2 linked regions of the Hyphomicrobium denitrificans ATCC 51888 genome follow. The protein of the gene in region 2 interacts with the protein of the main gene of each other region in a pairwise test. Links are inferred from orthologs where the notes say so. Each region holds a gene or a part of one and is shown on either strand. Other genes may lie near its edges.

What was found.
Region 1: the proteins of dnaE (region 2) and dnaQ interact in binary tests that used the Escherichia coli proteins (3 or more experiments, as listed by UniProt). The link is inferred for Hyphomicrobium denitrificans ATCC 51888 from one-to-one orthologs.

The regions. Positions count from the first base shown.
Region 1 is NC_014313.1:3,340,612-3,348,556, reverse strand. What follows is about bases 3,356-6,226. They hold dnaQ (DNA polymerase III subunit epsilon), read left to right. Parts: upstream 3,356-4,369; coding sequence 4,370-5,083; downstream 5,084-6,226. Other genes in these bases: HDEN_RS16160 (FxsA family protein), read right to left, coding at 5,720-6,226; secB (protein-export chaperone SecB), read right to left, coding at 5,105-5,611; coaE (dephospho-CoA kinase), read left to right, coding at 3,711-4,328; HDEN_RS16180 (shikimate dehydrogenase), read left to right, coding at 3,356-3,717. In the rest of the region: hemE (uroporphyrinogen decarboxylase), read right to left, coding at 1-978; HDEN_RS16190 (pyruvate, water dikinase regulatory protein), read left to right, coding at 1,429-2,280; HDEN_RS16185 (Maf family protein), read left to right, coding at 2,273-2,884; more of HDEN_RS16180, read left to right, coding at 2,881-3,355; more of HDEN_RS16160, read right to left, coding at 6,227-6,250; HDEN_RS16155 (Tim44/TimA family putative adaptor protein), read left to right, coding at 6,540-7,295; mltA (murein transglycosylase A), read left to right, coding at 7,380-7,945. UniProt on the Escherichia coli protein: DNA polymerase III is a complex, multichain enzyme responsible for most of the replicative synthesis in bacteria. The epsilon subunit contain the editing function and is a proofreading 3'-5' exonuclease.
Region 2 is NC_014313.1:1,956,629-1,965,841, forward strand. Bases 1,642-5,780 are described here. They hold dnaE (DNA polymerase III subunit alpha), read right to left. Parts: upstream 5,385-5,780; coding sequence 1,842-5,384; downstream 1,642-1,841. Other genes in these bases: HDEN_RS09445 (hypothetical protein), read right to left, coding at 1,642-1,692; HDEN_RS09455 (ABC transporter ATP-binding protein), read right to left, coding at 5,451-5,780. Outside these bases: HDEN_RS09435 (30S ribosomal protein S2), read right to left, coding at 1-578; HDEN_RS09440 (hypothetical protein), read right to left, coding at 968-1,333; more of HDEN_RS09445, read right to left, coding at 1,441-1,641; more of HDEN_RS09455, read right to left, coding at 5,781-6,176; HDEN_RS09460 (lipoprotein-releasing ABC transporter permease subunit), read right to left, coding at 6,182-7,453; proS (proline--tRNA ligase), read right to left, coding at 7,557-9,089. UniProt on the Escherichia coli protein: DNA polymerase III is a complex, multichain enzyme responsible for most of the replicative synthesis in bacteria. This DNA polymerase also exhibits 3' to 5' exonuclease activity. The alpha chain is the DNA polymerase catalytic subunit.

The sequences.
Region 1 (7,945 bases), 1.4 Mb from region 2 along the record:
AAGATTGAATACGAACGGCAGCCCGGTCATCGCATCGCGGATGTCATCGACGCGCTTGTCGAGAGCTTCGCCGCCGGCCGCCAGCAGCAACGGATCGAGGTTGCCCTGCACGACCCGGCCTTTGCGCGCCGTCTCCTGCATCAAGCCCAGGGGACACGATGTATCGCAGCTCACACCGTCGACGCCCGTTCCCTCGAGATAGCTGTCGAGCAACGCCGCTGACCCGCGTGGAAATCCGATGATCGGCACGTCCGGATGCCGGGCGCGAACTTCGCGAACAATCTTCGCCGTCGGAGCAATCACCCAGCGCTGGAATTGATCTTCGGCAAGACTTCCAGCCCAGCTATCGAAAATCTGCAGCGCATCGGCGCCAGCACGCACCTGACCCGACAAGTATTCGATCGACGCATCCGTCAGCAGCGCGATGAGCCGCTGGAACCCATCCGGATCGCGATACGCCCACTGCCGCGCCGCGCTCTGATCGGACGATCCCCTGCCTTCCGCCACATACGTCGCAACCGTCCACGGAGCCCCGCAAAATCCAATCAATGCCGTTTCACGCGGCAGCTCTCGCCGGAGCCGCTCGACCGTTTCGCAAACAAGCGAAAACTTCGTCTCGGTGTTCGATAGGGCGAGTCGGTCGAGGTCAGCAAGCGTCTGAATCGGATCGAGCCGTGGGCCTTCGCCTTCCTCGAACCGCACCGTCTGTCCGAGCGCATCGGGAACGACCAGAATATCGGAAAACAAAATCGCGGCATCGAAACCGAACCGCCGGATCGGCTGCAGCGTGACCTCGGCCGCGAGGCGCGGCGTGTAGCACAGCTTGAGAAAACTCCCGGCTTCGGCGCGCACCTGCCGGTATTCGGGAAGATAGCGGCCAGCCTGACGCATCAGCCACACGGGTGGCGGTGAAACCGCCTTCCCCGAAAACGGTTTTAGAAAGCGCCGTTCTGAAACGCCGCCATCTGCCTCACGCACCACGTCACTTCCCTTCACTTAGAAATCCAGAATTTCTTGAAAGTTATTTTTAAGACTCTTAGCGCCGTGGTAATCGGGGATCAGTCCTTCATCCTCCGCCGATCAACAGCCTGCCAACACGCAACCAATCTCCCTACGATCGATAGTGTGTTTTCGCTTCCCAAAGCAATAGACCGATAAGCCTCACGTTAATCAACGGCTTGTCGATGCCCTGCGTATCGGCAACGATTGCAGACCTTGTTGACAACCCGCGTATGGGCATTGGACAGATCGGTTGTCCATAGGGATGACGTTTCGTCGAACAATCTCTTCCGTTTTCGCCGAGATGTGGGTATCGCCGTGGGTGAAACGGCGGTTGTTATCTCAACCTTCTCCGTCTCGCCCCCTGGCGTGCATAACGTCCGACTTTTAAACAGGCTCCGTTCGCAATTTAAGAGACAGGCACCGTCGATGGCATTGCCGAGCATGTTCCACATGCACCTCGTCTCGGACGCGACCGGAGAGACATTGGTTGCGATCGCGAAGGCGGCGACGGTCCAGTATCAGAACATACGCGCCATCGAGCATGTGCATCCGCTTGTGCGCACGCAACGCCAGCTGAAGCGCGTGCTGAGCGACATTGCGCAGGAACCGGGCATCGTTCTCTACACCGTGGTCAACAAGGCGCTGGCGGATGAACTCGAGACGCATTGCCAGCAACTCAAAATTCCATGCCTCGCGGTGCTGCAACCGATCATGCAGGTGTTCGAGAGTTATCTCGGCGCGCCGCAAACGCCGACCGTTGCCGGCCAGCACGTGCTCGATGCCGATTATTTCCGCCGCATCGATGCGATGAATTTCACGATGGCGCACGACGACGGCCGCCTGCCGGACAACCTGAGCGATGCCGATATCGTGCTTCTCGGCATTTCGCGCACTTCGAAAACGCCGACCAGTCTCTATCTCGCCCAGCGCGGCTACAAGACGACCAACCTGCCGCTCGTCCCGCAGGTGCCGTTGCCCGAACAACTGCTCGAACCGCACTCCGCGTTCATCGTGTGCCTGATCGCCAACGTCGATCGCATCGCCGACGTGCGTCGCAATCGCGCCGTGCTGATGGCCGATCGCGATCTCGAATCCTATGTCGATCGTGATCTGATCTCCGCCGAAATCGCCTACACGCGGAAACTCGCGGCGCAATACAGCTGGCCCATCATCGACGTCACGCGCCGTTCGATCGAAGAAGCCGCGACAATGATCTTGAAGCTTTTGCAGGATCGCAAATCCGGCTTGAAATCGGAATCGGAGTCACCTCGTGCCTGAAGCCACCCGTTTGATTCTGGCGTCCGGCAGCGCGGCGCGCCGAACCCTTCTCGAAGCGACGGGGCTGATCTTCGATGTCATTCCGGCAAACATCGATGAAGGCAAAATTCGCGACGCCATCGTAGGCGCGACCGCAAACGTCGAAGGCAGCGACATCGCCAGCGTTCTCGCGGCGGAAAAAGCCCGCCTCGTTTCGATCGAGCACCCGAATGCTCTCGTCGTGGGCGCCGATCAGGTCCTGACGCTGGGCGGCAAATTTTTCTCCAAAGCTGAAAATCTCGCCGAAGCCCGCGAAATTCTGTCGATGCTGCGCGGCCGAACGCATGAACTCGTCTCGGCGGTTGCACTGGCGCGCAATGGCGAAGTCCATTGGCAAACAAGCGCGACGGCCGAGATGACGATGCGCTCGTTCTCCGACGAATTTCTCGGCTGCTACCTCGAAAAAATGGGCGAGCGGGCGCTTCAGATCGTCGGCTGCTATGAAATCGAAGGTCCGGGCGTGCAGCTGTTCGAGGAAATCGACGGCGATTATTTCACGATCCTCGGTATCCCGCTGCTGGAGCTTCTGGCGCGCCTCCGTCACGAAGGCATGGTCACGGCATGACGCGCGCCTGTGTCATCGGCTGGCCGATCGCGCACTCGCGCTCGCCGCTCATTCACAATCACTGGCTGCGGCAATACGGGATTGATGGCTCCTATACGCGTGAGCCGGTGAAGCCCGAAGATCTGCAAACCTTTTTGCAGTCGTTGCAAGCGCTGGGACTCGCGGGCTGCAACGTCACGGTCCCGCATAAGGAGACGGCATTCGCACTTGCCGCCATTCGTGATCTCTCAGCCGTCGCCGTCAGCGCCGCGAATACGCTCTGGCTCGAAGGCGGTCGCTTGGCCTGCGCGAACACCGATACCTACGGCTTCATGGCCAATCTCGATGCCGCCGCGCCCGATTGGCGCAAACGAGCCGGGCCGGTTCTGATCCTCGGCGCCGGCGGCTCGGCGCGCGCCGTCGTCTACGGATTTCTCGAAGCCGGTATCGGCGATGTTCGCGTCTTCAATCGCACGCTGGATCGTGCACAGGACCTTGTCCGTCATTTCGGCGCGCGCGTCTCGGCCCATGCCTGGGACGACAGAAACGAGCACGTCCCGGAAGCTGCCGTCATCGTCAACACGACGACGTTGGGCATGAACGGCGCCGGCTCCGTCGGCATCGAGTTCACGCGCGCGCAGTCAGGTGCCGTCGCCGCTGATCTCGTTTACGTGCCGCTCGAAACGGAATTCTTGCAAACGGCGCGCGCCAACGGACTGATCGGTGTCGATGGCCTCGGCATGTTGCTGCACCAGGCCGTCCCCGGCTTTGAAAAATGGTTCGGCGTGCGCCCCGTCGTTACGTCCGAGCTCTATCAGATCATCGCGCGCGATATCGGCGGTGCCAAATGCTGATCGTCGGCCTGACGGGCTCGATCGGCATGGGAAAATCCACGGCCGCCGCGCGGTTTCTCGAACGTGGCATTCCCGTTTTCGACGCCGACCGCGAAGTGCACCGGCTTTACGCCGGACCGCTGGCCGACGAGATCGAGCAGGCGTTTCCCGGCGCGACAACGGACGGCAAAGTCGATCGCGCGAAATTGTCGGCGCTACTGCTCGGCAAGCCGGAAAAATTCGCTGACCTTGAACGGATCGTGCATCCGAGAATCCGCGCAGGCGAACGCCGCTTCATTCAAGCCGAGCACGCCAAGGGCACCCCGATCGCCGTCCTCGAAGTGCCCCTGCTTTTCGAGGCTGGCGGCTATGGCGCGGTCGACGTCATCGTGGTGGTCAGCGCGGACGAGGCGACGCAACGCGCGCGTGTTCTGTCGCGCCCGGGAATGACGGAATCGAAATTCGCGACAATTCGCAGCCGCCAGCTCTCAGAAGAAAAAAAGCGCGCTCTCGCGGATTTCGTTGTGGAAACAGCCGGAACCGTCGAGAGCTGCAACAGCCAAATCGATGCCGTTATCGATAAGCTGAGAGGCCGCGACGGCGATGCCTTCGATCGCCATTGGCGCGATTAGAAATCGCCGCGACTGAATTTTCCTGGGAGACCAGCGTTCTCATGCGCGAAATCGTGCTCGATACCGAAACGACGGGTCTCGATCCGAAAACCGGCGACCGCCTGATCGAAATCGGCGGCATCGAGATCATCAATCGCATCCCGACAGGCGTCGAGTTTCACCGCTTCATCAATCCCGAACGCAATGTGCCGATGGAGGCGCAGAACGTCCACGGCATCTCGACCGAATTCCTGATCGGCAAGCCGCTGTTCCGCGAAGTCTATCGCGATTTCCTGGCGTTTATCGGCGACGACATCCTCGTCATTCACAACGCTCAGTTCGACGTCAACTTCCTCAATCACGAGCTGGGTCTTGTCGGCGAGAAACCGCTGAGCTTCGATCGCGTCGTCGACACGCTGGCCTTGGCGCGCCGCCGTCATCCGGCCGGTCCGAACTCGCTCGACGCGCTCTGCAAGCGTTACGGCATCGACACTTCCCAGCGCACGAAGCACGGCGCCATCGTCGACAGTCTGCTTCTCGCGGAAGTCTACGTTGAACTGCTTGGCGAGCGTCAGGCGACGTTCGGGCTGCAGACGATCGGCAGTGGCGCGGCGACCAGCGAACGCCGTAACGGCAAACGCGCAGCCGCGAAGCAACGGCCCGAACCGCTGCCGTCCCGGCTGACCGAAGCGGACCTCGTCGCGCATCGCAGCTTCATCGAAAAGATGGGCGCGAAGGCGATCTGGAACCGCTTCTGGGGAGCGGTTACGTCCTGAGTTTTGAAAAAAGCGGTGGCCTCAGGCCACCGTCTTTCCCGCAGACTGCGCGAGCTGCTGCTGGCGGCGCACATACAGCCCGCCGAAATCGATCGGATCGAGCAGCAGCGGCGGGAAGCCGCCTTCGCGCGTGATGTCGGCTACCAGACGGCGCAGGAACGGGAAGATCATGGTCGGGCCGGAGATCAGCAGGAACGGCTCGAGCGCCTGCTCCGGAATGCTCTCGATTTTCAGAACGCCTGCATAGACGGTCTCGAGAACATAAATCGTGCCGAGATTGTTCGACGCCGTCGCTTTGAATTCGATCGCCGATTCGAAAAGATCGTTTTCGATGCGCTGGGCGCCGACATTGACCTCGACCTTGAGGTTCGGCTGATCGCCCGGGCTCGTGATGAGCTTGCGGAAGTTCGGGTTCTCGAACGACAGATCCTTGATGTACTGGCTGACGATCTTGGCTTGAATCGGCTGCTGGCCTTCCGCCGCAACTGCTTCGGCCGAGCCGTTTCCTGAGCTACCGTTTTCAGCCATGTTATCCTCTTATGCTTCCCGCCCGTCGAAGGCGGCTGGCTAGCACGCTGGCCCTACGCGCGCAACGCGTGCTTTTACAGTCGCGTCAACAAAACGTTGGATCGCATTTCACGAGCGATAGCGCCGTTGCTGCACCGAGCGCCCTTGCCTGAGCGGTTTCTCGCTGAGCCGCTCGTATTCGCCTTCGATGACCGGTCCGTCCGTTTCTTCCTGAGCTTCGGTGTGGGCCGCATGGAAGGAACCGCGATCGACCTCGGCTTGATAGTGAAACAGCGTGACGAGTTTCAACAGGCCGGTGCGGATCAGCGCTCTGCGGATCTGGGGCACAAGCAACAGCAGTCCGATCACATCGGAAATCACGCCGGGAAAGATCAGCAACACGCCGGCCAGTACTTGCACGAAGCCGTCGAACAGTGGGGAAACGCCTTGGCGCTCCGAACCGAGCCGGGACAAGGCGCGCTCAAAGACCGAAAGCCCGACCTTTCGGATCACGTAGGCCCCGAGAAAGGCTGTTCCGATGACGATGACGGCCAGCCAGCCGACCCCGATCATGCGGCCAAGCCGGATGAGCAGGCCGATCTCCACAAGTGGAAAAGCCGCAAAAAGCAGGATGATCGCAATTTTAAAGGGTTGAGACATCAGCTCTCGCCAATACATTGCGGCACCTTAGCGCGGATGGGTCGGCCGAACCACTGTCTGACCTGGGGGCGACCTGCGCGTTTTCAACGCTATTCACCACATTCGCCATAAGTGGCTGCCAAGGGGTAAAAGATCCGAGCAAAGTCCCCCTGCGAGACTTCACGCTCGACAACTGTTATAAAGTCAAACCTACAAAAGTCGGCCGCGAGGCCTTAGATACGAAGCCGTACTCGGGCAGTTCGACGTGACACTTTAGCCCGCCACGATACCGGAGGCTCAAGCCTTAAGAATGTCTGGCCAATTTGACCTTATCACGCTGATCGCGCTTATTGTGGCGGTTGCGGCGATCATCAAGCTGAGAAGCGTGCTCGGCCACCGTACGGACGAGGACGAGCAGCGCGTCGAGCGTCTGCGCGCCCGTGAGCGGGAGGCCAGCCAGCGCGCTGGGGCCGACGCCCCTTCAGCCGACGTCATCACGATGCCGCGGCGTGATCGCGATGCGGCCCCGGCCGCGCCTGCCGCCGAAGCAGCAGGACCGTCCGCCGAAACGCGCATCAATGCCTATCCTGTCAGCAATCCCGATGTCACCGCTGGCCTCCTCCAAGTGGCTAAGCTGGACCCGGAATTCGATCCGGAATCCTTCGTGACCGGTGCCGGCCGCGCCTACGAAATGATCGTGTCCGCGTTTGCCGAGGGCAATCGCCGCATGCTGAAGGATTTGCTGAGCAAGGACGTCTTTGACGGGTTCAGCTCTGCGATCGCGGATCGGGAAGCGCGCGGCGAGGTGCTGGACCAGCAGTTCGTCGGCATCAAGAAGGCCGACATTGTCGACGCCGAAGTCAAGAACGGCACCGCCGCGTTGACCGTGCGCTTCATCAGCGAACTGATCTCCGCGACGCGCGACAAGGCCGGCGAGGTCATCGCGGGCGATGCGCAGAAGATCAAGGATGTGACCGACATCTGGATTTTCAGCCGGGACGTCTCGTCCGCAAAGGCGCTCAGCAATCCAAACTGGCGATTGGTCGCGACACAGGCCCCGAATTAGATCAGAATCGAACTCTGGGCGGCACACTGAGTGATCCGCCCAAAGTTTTGTTGGGCATAGCGGCGCGGGCACTGGGGGCGCGTCATGAGCATCGCAAGGTGTCGATCGTCCCAGTGGAGGCGCGCCGGTCTCCCGTTCGCGGCCGCAATTCTGATAAGCTCAGCCGGATTTCATCTTGGCGCCGAGCCCGCGATGGCCGGAACATCGACCCCTATGAAGACGAACGCGGTGAACTTCGACCCGATAGCGTTCAGCGACATCCCCGGCTGGGCGGATGATGATCATCTTGCCGCCTGGAAAGCCTTTGTCGCCTCGTGCGGTCCCGTTCTGAGCACGTCGGCATCCGGCCCGAAAGCCGGTGAACCCACCTACAAGAAAAACCTCCTTCAAGTCTGCAAACTGGCTCTTGCCCAGGACCAGGCTGCCGGCATTCGCACGCGCAAGGCAGCGCGCGCCTTCTTCGAGCGCCACTTCCGCCCGCATAGCGTCGCTGGCGCGAAAGATTCGGGCCTGCTGACCGGCTATTACGAACCGTTGCTCAAGGGCTCGCGCGTCCGCACAGCCGAATTCCCCATCCCGATCTATCGCCGTCCGCCCGATCTCGTGAACATGGTTGCGGAAAGCGAACGCGGAGCCAAATCGTCTGCGCC
Region 2 (9,213 bases):
GGATCGCAGTTCGTGTCGACGATCGCAACGATCGGGATGTTGAGCTTGCGCGCTTCCTGGATCGCGATCGATTCCTTGTTGGTATCGATGACGACGAGGAGATCGGGCGTGCCGCCCATGTCCTTGATGCCGCCGAGCGACTGGTTGAGCTTGTCGCGCTCACGCGTCAGGTTCAGCACTTCCTTCTTGGTGCGGCCCTGCGGGTCGGCAAGAATGTCGTCGAGCTGACGCAGACGGCGGATCGACTGCGAAACCGTCTTCCAGTTGGTCAGCGTGCCGCCGAGCCAGCGGTGATTGATGAAGTACTGCGCGCTGCGCTTTGCAGCTTCGGCGATGCCGTCGGATGCCTGACGCTTCGTCGCGACGAACAGAACGCGACCGCCACCGGCGACGGTATCGGAAACCTTGAGCAGCGCCTGGTGCAGCATCGGCACCGTCTGCGTCAGGTCGAGAATGTGGATTTTGTTGCGCGACCCATAGATGAACGGCGCCATCTTGGGGTTCCAGCGGTGAGCCTGGTGGCCGAAATGAACGCCAGCTTCCAAAAGCTGACGCATATTGAAGGCAGGAAGTGCCATCGAATAGGATCCTTTTTCCGGTTAGACCTCCGCAAGACTGAGAAGAGATCAGCAAGCCTTTTCATGGGCTTACGTTTCTCCACCGGAGCGCGATGCGGGGCTTTTCATCCGCATGGCACATGGTCTCGCGTGTGAGATGGCGGCTGTATACGGGGGTTTTTCCGGAAGTGCAACCCACGCGTGCCGCCCAAAAGCGCGGCATTCGGCACGCTTCAAGTTGCCTATAACGCCACTGCTCGGACGCCGGGCAAAAGAAAAACGGCACGCTGTCCGCCGAGCTCAAGCGCTCAGGCCGCCGCGTGCCGTTGTCTGGGATTGCAAATCGCCAGCCGGACGGCACGGCGATCGACTGGACTTAAATCTTTCGTCCAGGAAAATGACGCTCGCGATTACTTACACTTGGCGTCGAGAGCCGTCATGCCTTCGTCCATGGCTTTGGCTTCCGGCGTTTCGTCGGCTGCGTCCTGACCGGCATCCCATGCGTTCTCGAAATCGTCGCCAAGCACTTTGAAATACCCGTCGATCTCGTCGCCGGCGGCTTCGGCTTTCTTCTGGTCGTCACCGACTTCGTCCATTTTTTTCGACATGGCGCAGTAGGCTTTGACTTTCGCCGGGTCGGCCGCCGCCGCATCCAGTGTCGACTTAATGTCCGCAGCACTCATTTTGGCGGGCGCGGGCGCGTTTTTCGCGTCCTGCGCATGAGCGGCAGGAACGATCAGCAGAGCGGCGATAACGGCAGCATAAAGTTTTGACATGATGTTCCCTCGTTTCGGCTGGGCTGGCGCGGGCGACCCTTGCGCCTAAACTATGTCAGAAGAAGGCTGCGTCTTGCAGACAGCCTTCTCCTGACAAACAGACTGGCTTAGCGCCAGGCGCAGTGGCGGTGACCGTGGCGATAGCGGCAGACCCACTTCTTCTTGTGCCACGAGTGACGCTTGACGCCGCGCTTTTTGTATTGGCCGTGACGGCGATAATCGACCTGCTCAGCAGCGGAGCTGCTGTTGTGCGTGCTGATGCCGTTCAGGCTGGAACTGGCAACACCGGCGCTCGCCATGCTTGCGCCACCGAGCGTCAGAGCGGCGAAGGCCGCAGCTGCGATCAGACTCTTTTTCATCGAAGGCTCCTATCTAGCATATGACGCGTCTCCGCACGTCCAGACCCTAAACGTGCGAATGATCAAAAAGCCGTCGTCGCTAACAAGATTATTCTGCGGAGCAAGGTGCGCCGTGCGCGTGCGCGCAACCAGAAGTTCGGACGCCGACTCTACGCCTCGATGACTTCCACCACGATCGGCAGCGCCGCGATGCGACCGGCCTCCAACGGCGAAACGTCGTAGCGTCCAGGTAGAATCAAATCCACTTCGCAACCACGATCCAACAATGGAAGCACGATGCGCACTTCACCGCCGCGATGCGTCGGCTTCAGACGGCTGCTGATTTCCGCGAGACGCGCGCCGTTGGCTCCCGCGCATTCGCGCTGATCGAGAACGACGCGCAGATTGCGTGCAACACCCGCGGCCGCCTTATCGAGCGCTTCAATCGATTGCACGCGCATTTTCAGCGTATCGCCATCGCGCTCGGCTTCGACTGAAACGATGACCGGCGTTCCGGGCTCGAGGAGTTCGCGGCAAACCGCGAGCGTGTCGGAAAAGATCACGGCCTCGAACTGTCCCGTCGCATCGGAGAACGATGCGAACGCGAACTTATTGCCCTTCTGCGAGCGCCGTTCGCGCGCTGCGATGACGACGCCTGCCAAACGTCCGGCTGTCGCGCCGCGCTCGGTCAGCACTTCGAACTCGGTGAATTTTCGGACGCCGAGCTTTGACAGCACATGATCGTACTGATCGAGCGGATGGCCCGAGAGATAAAATCCGATGGCCTCGAACTCGGCGGCCAAGCGCTCCATCGGCGTCCAGCCTTCCGCCGAGCGCAACACGAGTTCAGCTGCCTTGCCGCCAGAGCCGAAGAGATCGGTCATACCCTGCGCTTCGTTCGCTGTGCGCCGCTGTGCCGACGCGAGGATCGTATCGGCGTTGGCTGCGACGCGCGCGCGATCGTTATTGAACGCATCGAACGCACCGCCTTTCGCCAGCGTTTCGATGGCGCGCTTGTTGAGCGCTTTTGCATCGACCCGCTCCGCGAAATCGGCGAGCGACTTGAATGCGCCCTTCTCGTTACGTTCGTTGACGATCGTTTCGACGGCGCCCGCGCCGATGTTCTTCAACGCGGCCAGCGAATAGCGGATAGCGCCGTGCTTCGCGCCTTCCGCCGCCGGCTCGACACCGAAATCGACGGCCGATTGATTGACGCACGGCGGCAGCATGCGAATTCCGGATTTGCGCGCTTCCGACGCAAACATCGCGAGCTTGTCCGTGTTGCCCATATCGAGCGTCATGGACGCCGCAAAGAATTCCTCGCGGAAGTTCGCCTTCAAATAGGCCGTGTGATAGCTGACGAGCGCATAGGCCGCCGCGTGCGATTTGTTGAAGCCGTAGCCAGCGAACTTGTCGACGAGTTCGAAGATGTATTTCGCTTCTTCTTTCTTCACGCCTTTGGCGACGGCGCCCTCGACGAAGCGCGCCTGCTGCTTCGCCATTTCGGCTTTGTCTTTTTTACCCATCGCGCGGCGAAGCATGTCGGCCTGTCCGAGCGTATAGCCGCCCATCACCTGCGCGATCTGAATGACCTGCTCCTGGTAGATGATGACGCCGTAGGTTTCCTTCAGAATGCCTTGGAGCATGTCGTGCAGGTAATCGACGGGCTCCTCGCCGTGCTTGCGATTGATGTAGGTCGGGATGTTGTCCATCGGACCCGGCCGGTAGAGCGCGACCATGGCGATGATGTCTTCGAAGCGGTCGGGCTTCAGCCGCTTCAAGCTTTCGCGCATGCCGGTACTTTCAAGCTGGAAGACGCCAGCCGTATCGGCCTTCGCCAGCATGTCGTAGGTCGGCTTGTCGTCGAGAGGCAGGCTCGGCAGATCGACGGTGACGCCGCGCACTTGGCTGATCAGCTTGACGGCCTTTTCGAGCACGGTGAGCGTTTTGAGACCGAGGAAGTCGAACTTCACGAGGCCCGCCGCCTCGACCATCTTCCAGTTGTATTGCGTGATGGGAAAATGCGATTTCGGATCGCGATAAAGCGGCACCAGTTCTTCGAGCGGCCTGTCGCCGATCACCATGCCGGCGGCGTGCGTCGACGCGTGGCGATAGAGGCCTTCGAGCTTCTGCGCGATTTCGAGAAGGCGCGCGACGATCGGTTCGCGGTCACGCTCTTCCTGCAGCTTCGGCTCGCCCTCGATGGCTTGCGCCAGCGTGACTGGATTGGCCGGGTTGTTCGGCACAAGTTTGCATAGCCGGTCGACCTGACCGTACGGCATCTGCAGTACGCGGCCGACGTCGCGCAGCACGGCGCGCGCCTGCAGCTTTCCGTGCGTGATGATCTGCGCGACGCGATCGTCGCCGTATTTTTTCTGCACATAGTCGATGACGCGATCGCGCTTTTCCTGGCAGAAGTCGACGTCGAAGTCCGGCATCGAAATACGTTCGGGATTGAGGAAGCGCTCGAACAGCAGCCCGAATTGCAAAGGATCGAGATCGGTGATCGTCAGCGCATAGGCGACGAGCGAGCCCGCACCCGATCCGCGGCCCGGCCCGACCGGAACGCCGTTGGCTTTCGACCACTTGATGAAGTCGGCCACGATCAGGAAGTAGCCCGGAAACTTCATCTGCGTGATGACGTCGATTTCGTAGACGAGCCGCTTTTCGTAATCCTCGACCGTAAATCCCGCCGCGGGCCCGTGCGCCGCCAAACGCCGCGCGAGACCGTCCTTCGCCTGCGCTTTGAGTTCGGCAGCTTCGAGCCGGAAGTTTTCAATCTCGCTCAGACTGTCGTCGGCTTTGACGAAGCGCGGCAGGATCGGCTTGCGGCCCTCGGGCCGCGCCGTGCAGCGCATCGCGATCTCGACGGTGTTGGCGAGTGCTTCGGGCAGGTCCGCGAACAGCGACACCATCTCCGCTTCAGTCTTGAGATAATGCTCGGGACTGGCGCGACGGCGGTTGTCTTCGACGACGTAGCGGCCGTCGGCGATGCACAGCAGAACGTCGTGTGCTTCGTAGTCGCCGCGCTGCGCGAAATAGCATTCGTTCGTCGCGACGATCGGAATGCGCCGCGCGTAAGCGAGATCGAGAAGATCCGGCTCGACGTCGGCTTCCTCGGGCAGGCCGTGGCGCTGCACCTCGACGTAGAGCCGATCACCGAAAATCTTCTCGAGCGTTTTTATGCGCTCGAGTGCGAGATCGTGCTGGCCGTCGCGGAGAGCTGAATCGATCGGGCCTTGCGGTCCGCCGGTCAGCGCGATGATGCCTTCCGAAAACTCTTCGATGCGCGCGATCTTGACGTGCGCGGGCTCGTCGGCCGCGGCTTCGAAATAGAGCGCCTTCGACAGCCGCATCAGATTGGCGAAGCCGTCCGCCGTCATCGCGAGCAGCGCGATCTTGCCCGCAGGTTTGCTGCGCGGCTCGTTGCTCAGCGATCGCAACGCCGACGGCTGAGCGTCGCGGTTGTCGCCGAAGTCGACATCGAGCGAGCCGCCGGCGATCGGCTGCACGCCCGCGCCCCAAAGCTTGTCGGAGAATTCCAGCGCGCCGAAAAAGTTGTTGCTGTCGGTGAGGCCGAGCGCCGGAAGCTGCATCGCTTCGGCGAGCTTGGCGAGCTTGGCGATCGGCAGCGCGCCTTCGAGCAGCGAGTATGCCGAATGCACCTTGAGATGCACGAACTGCGGAGCTTTGGCAGGCCGAATCTGTTCCATGCTTTAGACTACGGCATCATAGCCGTTTTCGTCAGAACGCCATCCACAGCCGGGAATCCAGCGCGTTCAACGTCCGACGCTTGCCGGAGCCAGCTCGACGAGCCGCCCTTCGTGCATCTGCAGAACGCGGTCCATGCGCCGCGCCAATTCGAGGTTGTGGGTCGCGATCAGCGCCGCGACGCCCTGATGGCGAATGAGGTCGATCAGTTCGCGGAACACGTATTCGGACGTGTGAGGATCGAGGTTGCCGGTCGGCTCGTCGGCCAGCAAAAGCTTGGGCGAATTCGCAAGTCCTCGGCAAATCGCGGCGCGCTGCTGTTCGCCGCCGGAAAGCTCCGCCGGACGATGGTTGGCGCGCTCGCCGAGGCCGAGGCCGCTGAGCAGGGCCAACGCTCGGGCTTCGGCAGCCTTGCGGGCGCGGCCGAGAATGAGCTGCGGCAGCACGACGTTTTCAAGCGCCGAGAATTCCGGCAGCAACTGATGAAACTGATAGACGAAACCGATTTCCTTGCGCCGCAGCCGCGTTCGTTCGCCTTCCGAAAGCGTTGCGCAGTCGCGGCCGTTCAGGAAGACGCGGCCGCTCGTCGGAGATTCGAGCAGTCCCGTGATGTGCAGCAGCGTCGACTTGCCCGCGCCGGACGGTCCAACGAGGGCGACGGCCTGGCCCGGCCATAACACGGCATCGACACCCTTCAGGACCACGATCTCGCGCTCGCCCTGGCGGAACGATCGCGTTACGCCCTCGAGCTGCAAGATCGGCGAAAAAGTTGTACCGGCGGGCGATGTCTCCATGAGCGTCACTCGTACCGCAGCGCTTCGACGGGGTCGAGCCTTGAAGCCCGCCACGACGGATAGAGCGTTGCAATGACCGACAGGACGAGCGCCATGATGACGATGCCGCCGGTCTCGTGCGGATCGATGTCGGCAGGCAGCTTCGTCAGATAGTAGACGCTCGGATCGAAGACGGTCGTGCCTGTGACCCAGGACGCGAAATTCTTGATGCTGTCGATGTTCCAGCAAAAGACGACGCCGAGCAGCAGCCCCGCCAGCGTGCCGACGATACCGATCGAGGCTCCGGTGATCAGGAAGACACGCATCACCGCGCCTTTCGTGGCCCCCATCGTGCGCAGAATGGCGATGTCGCGGCCTTTGTCTTTCACCAACATCATCAGGCCGGAGATGATGTTCAGCGCCGCGACCAGCACGATCAGCGACAGGATGATGAACATCACGTTGCGCTCGACGGAAAGCACGTTGAAGAACGTCTCGTTACGCTGCCGCCAGTCGGCGACGGCGATCGAGGGGCCACCCGCCTGCAGAATGTCGGTGCGGAATTTGTCGACGTTTTCAGGATCGTTGACGATCACCTCGACGACGTCGACCTCGCCGCCCTTCGAGAAATATTTCTGCGCTTCCTTGAGCGGCATGAAGATCATCATGCGATCGTATTCGCTCATGCCGAGCTCGAAGATCGACGTGATCTGATAGGGCTTCGATCTCGGCGCTGTTCCGAACGGCGTCGCCGCACCGCGTGGCGAGACGAGCGTGATGCTGTCGCCGAGGCCGACGTGCAGCTGGTTCGCCAGTCGCACGCCGATCGCGATTCCGGTTTGCTCGTCGAAGCCGTCGAGCGTCCCTGCGCGGATATTTCCTGAAACGAGTTTCAGAGCCTTGAGATCGCTTTCGCGCACGCCGCGCACGAGACCGCCCAAGGCCTGCGAGCTTGACGACACCATCACCTGGCCTTCGATGACCGGCATAGCGACTTGCACGCCGGGCACCCGCGCGATCTTGTCTGCCATCTGCTCGTAATCGTCGAAGCGCTCACCGAGCTTTTGCACGATCACGTGGCCGTTGAGGCCCATGATTTTGGAGAACAGGTCGTGGCGGAAGCCGTTCATCACGGCCATGACGATAATGAGCGTTGCGACGCCCAGCATGATGCCGAGAAACGAGAATCCGGCGATGACCGAGATGAAGCCTTCCTTGCGGCGGGCGCGCAAATAGCGTCCGGCGATCATCCATTCGAACGACGAAAAGGGCTTGGTATCCCGGACGGCCGTCGTCATTGCCCCTCGCTCCGTCTTCCCCGTGAAGCGCGCCGCATCGCACCCCCATGTGTCTGAGTTAAGGCATGGGGTGAGTTGCGGCTGCGCGATTCCCTAAGGGTTTTTAATAGGCTCGGGCGATTAAGACATACTCCTTCGCGGGTTCTCCCGTGAAAAGACACTTGCCCACCGCCTGTTCCTGGCCCAGCGGGGCATTCCGGATGGTCAATTTCAGGGCTTTCAGGCGATCCGCGATCGCGTCCAGGCTATCGCCCTCGGGCCGCGACCAGGGAACGCGCGCCCAGCCCTTGAAGGCGCCGCCTTCATCGTCGCCCTCCGCCGGGCCGAAATAGGCGGCCAGATCCTCGAACGAATTGAGGTTCGTGATGATGTTGCCGTCGAGCCGCGCCTTGGCTTCGGCATAGAGCGCCTGTTGGATTTCCTTCAGCAGCGCCGGAGCCTGACTGACGAAATCTGCGCGGGGCAAGGTCTGCGAGATGACCTTGTCGCCGTCGCGCAGCTTATCGCGACGCATGAACGTGACGTTGCCACCGCTCGCGTCGCGGCCGCCGATTTCGACGATGACCGGCGCGCCGCGGCGTACCCAGTTCCAGCGCTTCTCGGCGGACTTCACCGCCTTCGCATCGACGAGCGTGCGAATGCCGGCGGCCTTCAAATCTTTTTCGAGCGCCGCGCAGTATTCGATGAGCGCGGCGTCTTCCGGCTTCTCGCGCAGCATTGGCACGATGACGATCTGGCGCGGCGCGATCGCGGGCGGCAAACGCAGGCCATCGTCGTCGCCGTGGGTCATGATCACGCCGCCGATGAGACGGGTTGAAACACCCCAGCTCGTCGTATGGCAATAAGTGAGCTTGCCGTCGGCGTTCTGGAACTGAATGTTCTGCGCTTCCGCGAAATGCGTTCCGAGATAATGCGAGGTGCCGGCCTGCAGCGCCTTGCCATCCTGCATCATCGCTTCGATCGAATAGGTGTTGTCGGCGCCGGGGAAGCGCTCGTTCGCCGGCTTTTCGCCCGCGATCACGGGCATCGCGAGGACATCCTCAGCGAACGTGCGATAGACTTCGAGCATCTTCAGCGTTTCGGCGACGGCGTCATCCTTGTCCGCGTGCGCGGTATGGCCTTCCTGCCAGAGGAATTCCGCCGTGCGCAGGAAAAGACGCGTGCGCATTTCCCAGCGCACTACGTTCGCCCACTGGTTCACGAGCAGCGGCAGGTCGCGATAGCTTTTGATCCAGCGCTGAAACGCGTCGCCGATGATCGTCTCGGATGTCGGACGAACGATCAGCGGCTCTTCGAGTTTCGCATCGGGATCGACGACGAGCTTGCCGCCCTCGTTCTTCAGCCGGTGATGCGTGACGACCGCCATTTCCTTGGCGAAGCCTTCGACGTGCTCGGCTTCCTTGGCGATGAAGCTCATCGGAATGAAGAGCGGGAAGTAACAATTGTCGTGGCCGGTATCCTTGATGCGCGCATCGAGTTCGGCCTGCAGGCGCTCCCACACGCCCCAGCCCCACGGCTTGATGATCATGCAGCCGCGCACCGGGCTCGTCTCGGCCATGTCGCCGTCGCGGACGATCGCCTGATACCAGTCGGGGAAGTTCTCTTCACGGCTGACGGACAGGGCACGCTTGCTCATTCAATAGGCTCGCTTTTTTGGGGCTCGGCCGGGTGTCGTGCCCGGCCAGTATCGGTCATCGGCGATAGCGGATTGCGCCGCTTCTGGCAATGCGAAGGCAAGGAACGCGTGCGTGGCCCCGGTC